DNA from 2 places in the Cupriavidus sp. USMAA2-4 genome. Region 1 is predicted to be linked to the other one. Evidence: predicted binding sites of a transcription regulator. Region 1 holds the regulator's gene; the other holds the start of a gene.
The links. Region 1 encodes FNR, which switches genes on or off when oxygen is low (the NO sensors DNR and NnrR bind a similar motif). Its sites were predicted from a motif close to TTGATNNNNATCAA; they were not measured.

Region 1 (4,411 bases):
TCCGATCCGTGCCGCACGTGGCGAGGGCACGTTCAAGTCCACCTGCGCGGCCTGTCATGGCGCCAACGGCAAGGGCAACCAGGCGCTGGGCGCACCGAACCTGAGCGACAACACATGGTTGTACGGCAGCTCGGAGTCCACCATCGTCGAGGGGATCCTGAAGGGACGCAACAACCATATGCCTGCGCATGAAGAGATCCTGACGCCGGAACGTATCCGCATGCTGACCGCCTACGTCTGGGGGCTGTCGAACGCGCCGGAGGCGTCACGATGAGGAAAGTGCATCGCGCCGCGCCGCAGGGCGCGTGCGCCGCCGGAGCCAGCCAATGAATGCACCGGAGACGGAACCGCTGGCCCGCAAGGGCGGGCCGGCAACCGCAGCGCCTGCGACCGAGTCGGTCGACGAGGCGTTGTATGAAGTCCGCCGCAAGATCTACCCGCGCTCGGTCAGCGGTGCCTTCTCGAACTGGCGCGTCTGGCTCGTGCTGCTGACGCAGCTGATCTACTACGGTACGCCGTGGCTGCAGTGGAACGGGCGCCAGGCGGTGCTGTTCGACCTGGGCGCGCGCAAGTTCTATATCTTCGGGCTGGTGCTGTGGCCGCAGGACGTGATCTACCTGAGCGTGCTGCTGGTGATCTCGGCGCTGGCCCTGTTCCTGTTCACCGCCATCGCCGGCCGGCTGTTCTGCGGCTATGCCTGTCCGCAGACGGTCTATACCGAGATCTTCATGTGGATCGAGCGGCATGTCGAAGGCGATCGTTTCGCCCGCATCCGCCTCGACGGCGATCCGTGGTCGCTGCGCAAGCTGCGCATCAAGGCGACCAAGCATCTGCTGTGGATCGTGGTGGCGCTGTGGACCGGTTTCACCTTTATCGGCTATTTCGCGCCGATCCGCGAGCTGGGCGGGCAGGTGGCTGCGTTCGCGCTCGGGCCCTGGCAGGCCTTCTGGATGCTGTTCTACGCCTTCGCCACGTGGGGCAACGCGGGCTTCATGCGTGAGCAGGTGTGCAAGTACATGTGTCCCTACGCGCGCTTCCAGAGCGTGATGGTGGACCGCGACACCTTTGTCGTCACCTACGACAGCGGCCGCGGCGACCCGCGCGGCAGCCGCTCGCGCAAGGCCGACCACCGCGCCGCTGGGCTTGGCGACTGCGTCAATTGCAGCATCTGCGTGCAGGTCTGCCCGACCGGCATCGACATCCGCGACGGCTTGCAGTACGAGTGCATCGGCTGCGGCGCCTGCATCGATGCCTGCAACCAGGTGATGGACAAGATGGACTACCCGCGCGGGCTGATCCGCTACACGTCGGAGAACGCGATGCGCAAGGGCTGGTCGGCCCAGGCGACGCGCAAGCGCCTGCTGCGTCCGCGCGTGATGATCTATTCGGCGATCTGGCTGGCACTGCTGGCGGGCTTCGCCATCTCGCTGTCACTGCGCACGCCGCTGAAGGTGGATATCATCCGCGACCGCGGCAGCCTCGGGCGCGAAGTCGAGGGGCGCTGGGTGGAGAACGTCTACCGCCTGCAGCTGATCAATACTAGCGAGGCGCCGATGCAGTTCACCATCCGCGCCGACAGTGCGGAACTCGGCAAGCTGCGCGTGGAGTCCGACGGGGCGACCGGCGAACTCGCACCGACCTCGAACCGCCTGCTGGCCATCCGCGTGCGCGTGCCGCTCGAGCAGGCGCGGCAGGGCACGCACAAGATCCGCGTGACGGTGCAGGGCGGCCAGGAGGAGGGGCATGTCGTCGAGGTGAACCAATCGACCAGTTTCATCGTGCCGCGCGACCTGTAGGGCGTGCGGAGGGGATTGCCGCAGGGCAGACAAGCGGGGCGGCCACGATGCCGCCGTGCGTAACAGCAAGGAGCGAAGCCATGCAAGGACCCGCCCGACAATCATTGACGGACGCCGGCACGATGCAGCAGGCCGTGCGGCCGTGGTGGAAGGAACCCTGGCCCTGGCTGCTGATGAGCGGGCCGCTGGCGGCGATGGCCGCCTGCGGCGTGACCATCTGGCTGGCGATGACGCATCCCGACAAGCCGATCGAGGAGGGCGTCAGCCGGCACGGGCTGGTGGTCGAGCGGCAGGGCGCGGCGCGGGCAGTGTCCGGCGCGACAGCCACGGAGCGGCCATGAGACTGCGCTGGCTGATGTGGGTCCTGTGGCCGGCCTTCCTGGTCGCCGGTGTGGCAACCGCCGCGGTGTTCTCGCTGGTGGATCCAAGCGATCTCAGGCTGTTCGGGCGGCCGGTCGAGGCCTCGCGCGAGGCGGTCTACACCATCGGCTTCCTGCTGGCCTGGCTGCTGTGCTCGCTGTCGAGCGCCCTGACCTTTTATACGATGCCGGTGCGCCTCGGCGATACCGACGAACTGGAGTAGGGGATGCGCGCAGGCCGAAGGGCTGGGCAGAACGGGGCCTGTCGAAGGCGCCGGATGCCTGCGCCCTCGGCTTGGTCAGCAGCTCTTGCCGTAGATCTGCTTGATGCCGGGTACGTCGACCAGCTTGACGTGGCGCTGGCGGATCTGGATCAGCCCGGCCTCGGCGAAGCGCGAGAACAGGCGGCTGACGGTTTCCAGCTTGAGGCCGAGATAACTGCCGATTTCCTCCCGGCTCATGCGCAGCACGAACTCGGTCGACGAGTAGCCGCGTTCCGACAGGCGCTCGGACAGGTTGACCAGGAAGGCGGCCAGGCGCTCCTCGGCGCGCATGGAGCCGAGCGTCAGCAGCATGACCTGGTCCTGCGTGATCTCCTTGCTCATCATGCGCAGGAACTGCTGCTGCAGCGACGGCACGGTGGTCGACAGGGTCTGCAGGTCGTTGAAGCGCATCACGCAGACCTCGGTGTCTTCCAGTGCGGTAGCATCCGACGCGTGCTGCATCTCGCCGAGGCCGTCGAGTCCGACGACTTCGCCCGGCAGGTGGAAGCCGGTGATCTGCGAGCGCCCGTCTTCCATCGTCACGTGTGTCTTCAGGGTGCCGAAGCGCACCGCGTAGACTGCGCTCAGGGGTTCGCCGAGCCGGTAGAGCGTCTCGCCCTTGTGGACTCGCACGCGTTCCTTCACCAGCGAGTCGATCTTTTCGATGTCGTTGCGGTTCATGCCGACCGGCACGCACAGGTGTCCGAGCGAGCAGGACGAGCAACGGGGCGACATCGCGGTGACGGGGATGGAATTGAGCAAGCCGGGGCCTATTGTCGTTGAGCTGCGAGGGCGCAATTTCTGCATTTTACTGTGTGAAGGCATCCGAAGGGGAGCGAAAGTTGACTGCGGCGGTCTTTTTCAGTGTTTTTCTGCTGGCCTTGCTGGGTGGCGTGCACTGCGCAGCCATGTGCGGCGGCATTGCACTGGCGGTCGAGCGGCCGCAGGCGGAAGCGCCGGTCGTCGTGCTGCGCAGGCCGCGGGACTGGTTGCGTGAACAGTTATCCATGCATGCGGGGCGGGTGGTGACTTACATGCTGCTCGGTGCCGCGCTGGGCGCGGTCGGCGCCGGTGCCTGGCGAGCCCAATACCTGCCGCTGCAGCGCGGCCTGTTTGCCGCTGGCAGCATGGTCCTGCTGGGCACCGGCCTGTGGCTGCTGGCCGGGCGCGCGCCGCAGTTCGCCGCGCTGGAGCGCTTGGTGGCGCGTGGGGCCGGAGCCCTGGCAGGCCGCCTCCGCGGGCGGCGCGCCGGTGCCCCGTCCGCCCCGATTCAGGTCCGCCCGCGCTTGCTCAGGCGTTTCGGCATCGGTCTGGCGTGGGGGCTGGTGCCGTGCGGCATGGTTTACGGTGCGCTCACCCTATCGTTGCTTGCCGGCAACGCGTTGTCGGGGGCCTTGCTGATGGGGGTATTCGGTCTCGGGACCTTGCCCAACCTGCTGATGTTGTCCGGCCTGTCCGGCGCGTTGCGCGGCTGGTCGCGCCGGCCCTGGGTGCGCGTCGGTGCCGGCGTGGCAGTGATGGGGTTTGGTGCGGCCGGGCTTGTGCGGGCGGCGATGTTGCCGCACACGCTCGCCGCACACGGCTTCTGTGTGGTGTTCTGAAGGGGGTTCTTCTGTTTTGGTGATGCGTGAGGCACTTTGTCGGGTGTGCCGAAGGCGCCGCGCTGGTGATCGGCGGTTGCAGCGCCGGGCCGGAATGCCCTACAATCGGCAGCATTGCAGTATCTATCGCGCTGGCGCTGCCGCGCGCATGGCCGGGCAACTCGAACGGCCGTCCTGAGGCCAGTCCGGGCAGAATGTTGCTGACGGACGTAGCCACCTCGCAGCAAGCCATGCCGGTTGACAAGATCTCCGGTTCAAAAGACCGGCTGGGCGTTGCGCGACGGGAGGTGCGCAACACCGTGCGGATGACTGCATCGTTCTTGCGGCGGAAGGGGTTGGACCCGTTCGCGCCGATCCGCCGCTCCAGAAGGGCGGTGCAACGCAAGAGGCCT
Region 2 (4,411 bases), 910 kb from region 1:
GTTGGCGTCGTGCGCGTCTTCCTCGGCCAGCCGCGCACTGTCTGCCAGCAGGATCTCGCACAGCCGTGCCGTGCCTTCGGTGCAGTAGACACGTCCGCGGAAACCCCGGCGCACCAGCAATGGCAGGTAGCCGCTGTGGTCCAGGTGGGCATGGGTCAGCACCACCGCGTCCAGGCTCGCAGGGTCGAGCGGCAGCGGGTCCCAGTTGCGCAGGCGCAGCGCCTTGTAGCCCTGGAACAGGCCGCAGTCGATCATGACGCGGCGAACACCCGCTTCCAGCACATACTTCGAGCCGGTCACGGTATCGGTGGCACCGAGGAAGCGGAGTTGCATCGCCATCCGTGCGAAGGGAGGCCGCGGCGGTCAGGCCGGCGCCAGGCTCAGGCCTCGTGCGGCGACAGCCAGGCGCGCCGTGCGCCGCCGTCCGCCTGCGCGGCGGCCGCGATCTGGCCGACGAAGCCATCCAGCATCTCGCGCGCCTCGCCCGTCTGCACCTGGCGTTGCAGCAGGGCCAGCACCGGCTGCGGCACCTTGCCGCTCAGCCGCGCCACTTCCTCGATGGCGTTGAAAGCGCCGCGCGAGGCCATCAGGCAGACCACCGCGAGCCGTCCCTGCACGCGCCCCTGGTCGGCGAGGAAACTGCGCATCGGCGCGGCCAGCCGGCCGATCCAGATCGGCGTGAGCAGCACCACCTGGTCATAAGCCGCGAGCGGCCGGCCGTCGTAGGCGTAGGCGACATGGCGTTGCAGCAGGTTATCGACCACGCAGCGCACGTCTCCCGCCAGGCCGGCGCGGCTGCGCACGTCACGCACCTCATGGACCTCGGCGCCGAGTTGGGCCGCCAGCTGCTCGGCCACCTGGCGCGTGGTACCGGTGCGCGAGTAGAAGACGATGACGGTGTTTTCCATGTCTGTCCTGCCTTGCCGAAGCGTTGGATAAGTGGCCGCAACGCGGGTGGCTGCAACGCGGCGCGCGGCCCGGGACGGGCGGAACCTTACCTGCGCGGCGCGCACCTTGCCGATAGTCTAGGCATTGCGCCCGGCACGAGCTTGATACACATCAAGCCGGCCGACGCCCCCGCACCTCGCCGCACCTTGCCGCACCCTGCCGCGTAGCTTGTGGCATTCCCCTCTTTCTTCGGGCTGGCGGCGCCTTCTGCCGCGATCCGCGCCTTGCCACGCCGTGCGGTGCCGCTCCTTGGCAATGAAATTGATACGTATCAATCCGCCGCCGGCCACACTGCCTAGAATGAGTCATTCCTTACCACGCGGCCCGCGCCCTCCGGGGCATGCGGCCATGCGCCACGGCGGCATCGCCGCCGCGCAATGCCCCATCCACGTCGCCAAGCCAACCAGGAGGCCTCCATGGCAAATCCCAACGACATTCCCTTGGAAGTATTCCGCACCGGCATGCAGGCTGCGCTACGCGGCACCCTGCTGATGCTGGAGCGCCAGCAGCGCCTGCTGGCGTTCCAGCTCAAGGCGGTCGACCAGGCCATCGCCGGCTCGAAGGAAATCGTCAACGAGGTATCGCACGCCGGCACCGTCGCCGACCTGGCGGCGCTGCCGGCGGCGCTGATGCGCCAGCAGACCGAGCAGTACACGCGCCTCTGCGAGGAGTACACGGCGCTGGCCAGCCACAACCAGGCCGAACTGGCCGAGCATCTGCGCGAAGCCGGCGATAGCTGGCAGAAACTGCAGGGCAATGCCACCGCCGGCCCGCAGTTCGCGATGCCGATGCCCGCGCCGGTGCAGGAGTGGTTCGACCGCTTCGGCCAGTTCAATTCGGTGCTGACCAATGCCTTCCTGCAGCCGAACGCGGCGCATGCCAACGGCGCGGCCGGCCACGAAGCGGCGGCGCGCGCAAGGAGCCGCCGTGGCGAATGAGCGGAATGCGCGCATCGCCCTGGTGACGGGAGGCATGGGCGGCCTCGGCGAGGCCATCGCCGCCCGCCTGCATGCCGCCGGCCACCGCGTCATCGTGACCCACTCGCCCGGCAACGATCACGTGCAGGCGTGGCTGGACGGCCAGCGCGCGGAGGGCCGCGACTTCGCCGCCTTCGGTGTCGACGTGGCCGACTATGACGACTGCCAGCGCTGCGCCAGCGAGATCCTGGCGCGCTTCGGCACGGTCGACATCCTCGTCAACAATGCCGGCATCACGCGCGACCGGACCTTCAAGCGCATGGAGAAGGCGGAGTGGGACGACGTGCTGCGCACCGACCTGGATTCGGTCTTCCATATGACCAAGCCCTTCACCGACGGCATGAGCACACGCGGCTGGGGACGGATCATCAATATCTCTTCGGTCAACGGTTCCAAGGGTGCCTTCGGCCAGGCCAACTACGCCGCGGCCAAGGCGGGCATGCATGGCTTCACGAAATCCCTGGCGCTGGAACTGGCCGGCAAGGGGGTGACCGTCAACACGGTGTCACCGGGCTACCTGGCGACCAAGATGGTGACCGATGTGCCGGCCGAGATCCTGCAGGCCAAGATCCTGCCGCAGATCCCGGTCGGGCGCCTGGGGCGCCCGGACGAAGTGGCGGCGTTGATCGCCTACCTGTGCTCCGATGACGCCGGTTACGTGACCGGCGCCAATATCGCCATCAACGGCGGCCAGCATATGCAATGATCGCACGCGCCGGCACCTCGCCGGCGCAAGCGCTTGTCCGCCCGGGCGGGCCCCGCCGGTCTTGACGGGCATCAATGTGCCAGCCGCCCGATCACCTAACCTTGGGGCACGGGGATGCCCCGCCCCCAACAACCTGCCCGTTTCCTGGAGACTTGCCATGTACCAGCGCATCCTGCTTGCCGTCGACGGCAGCCGTTCCTCGGATCTGGCCCTGAGCCAGGCCATCACGGTCGCCAAGGCCACCGGCGCCGAGGTCGAGGCGATCTTCATCGCCGACAACAGCGATCTGTTCTTCGACGTCGGCTACTTCGACCCGTCCAAGATCATGGACAGCATCATGGCAGCCGGCAACGAAGCGCTGTCGGCTGCCGCGGCGCGCCTTGCCGCCGAGGGCGTGCGCCACAGCACCAGGCTGATCGACAAGCCGGTGGGTCCCGGCATGATTTCCGACACCATCATCCAGGAGGCTGTGCGCTGGGATGCCGACCTGCTGGTGCTCGGCACCCACGGCCGACGCGGCGTGAAGCGCCTGGTGATGGGCAGCGTGGCCGAAGGCGTACTGCACAAGAGCGGCAAGCCCGTGCTGCTGATCCGCAGCGAAGCCCCCGACTGAGCGCAGCGCGCCGGCGGCGGACAGTCCCGCGAGCCGGGGCCGGCCGCCGATCGGCCGTCAGTTCGGGAAATCGCCCGGCTCGAGCCAGCGCGCGATATAGCGGCCCATGGCCTCGAGCAGCACGTCCGAGGTCAGCCCCGACGCGCCCGCCAGCGCCGGACAGATCACCCAGGTGGTGCCGTCGGCCTCGAACAGGCGCAGGGTCTTGGCCAGGTCGGCGGGCTGCAGCACGTAGTCGCGTGCGCTGGCGCGCTCGAGGCCGAAGGCGCGCACATAATCCTCACGGTGCCGCTCGCCCAGGCAGACCACGAGCTTGGGCCGCCAGCGTCGCCGGATCTCGCTGATGAAGCGGAAACGCCCGCCGTTGCGGCAGCGCTCCAGGTAGCGCTGCTTGGGCACGAGTTCGGGCTGTCCGCGGAAGGCCTTCGACCAGGGCTGGTCGCCGACCAGATGAGCCGGCAACGGGAACAGGCTCAGCTTGAATTCGGCGCCACCCGGTGCGTAGAGATGATTGGCGTAGTAGTCCTGCCAACTGCTGATTTCTCGGGACGGGCCCAGGACCTGGGTGCGCGCGGCGCACATGATGCGCGCCACCTTCTGGTGCGACTGCCAGCGTTCCATGGCTTCGCGGTTAGTCGCGCGGAATGCGGCATCCCATGCGCCGGGATGCCGCCGTGGAATCAGCGGTGCCAGCAGCGATTCGGTCCAGGGATGCGGTGTGCTATCGCAAAACCAGATCGCCGCAGCGGGATTACCCCCTTCCATACCCACATAAGAAGCAAAATAAACATCCAATTGCTCACCAGAGAATATTATCTTCTGTTCTATTTCCATACCTTTTACCGCTTGGTGGAACTTGAGATGCCCTCGCATCGGAACCCAAGGCCCCGGCTGCGCCGCGGGCGGTGAGATACCCGCAAATGCATCGGCACAACAATGATGGGTAGAACGGCAACAAGAACAAGCAGCATTCGCTGGCAATCCCAAACTCCGCGATATCCGCAGTGCGCCCTGGCGGGGGCGGCGGCAGGCCGCGCCGGAAATCCCTTCGCCGATGGCGGGGAAAGCCTGGAACCAGTCGATCCGCATCGGTGAATCCCAGGGAGGACGGCGCCGGACCGCTGCCGGCGCGGGACCAGGATCCGAATCGACTGATCGCGTAACGGA

Region 2: BKK79_RS02520 (universal stress protein) is a predicted target of FNR. The motif match lies at 2,693-2,706, and genes of this name have one in related genera.

What each region holds. Positions count from the first base shown of each region.
Region 1 covers NZ_CP017748.1:4,151,779-4,156,189, forward strand. Annotated here, with positions in the region: gene ccoP (cytochrome-c oxidase, cbb3-type subunit III) at 1-274, shown strand, start outside; gene ccoG (cytochrome c oxidase accessory protein CcoG) at 327-1,796, shown strand; gene BKK79_RS18490 (hypothetical protein) at 1,919-2,137, shown strand; gene BKK79_RS18495 (hypothetical protein) at 2,134-2,379, shown strand; gene fnr (fumarate/nitrate reduction transcriptional regulator Fnr) at 2,455-3,180, opposite strand; gene BKK79_RS18505 (sulfite exporter TauE/SafE family protein) at 3,261-4,019, shown strand; gene BKK79_RS40415 (hypothetical protein) at 4,046-4,411, shown strand, end outside.
Region 2 covers NZ_CP017748.1:567,137-571,547, forward strand. Annotated here, with positions in the region: partial or broken gene BKK79_RS02500 (MBL fold metallo-hydrolase RNA specificity domain-containing protein) at 1-333, opposite strand, end outside; gene BKK79_RS02505 (flavodoxin family protein) at 381-908, opposite strand; gene BKK79_RS02510 (phasin family protein) at 1,365-1,886, shown strand; gene phbB (acetoacetyl-CoA reductase) at 1,825-2,631, shown strand; gene BKK79_RS02520 (universal stress protein) at 2,789-3,244, shown strand; gene BKK79_RS02525 (XpsR family transcriptional regulator) at 3,302-3,865, opposite strand.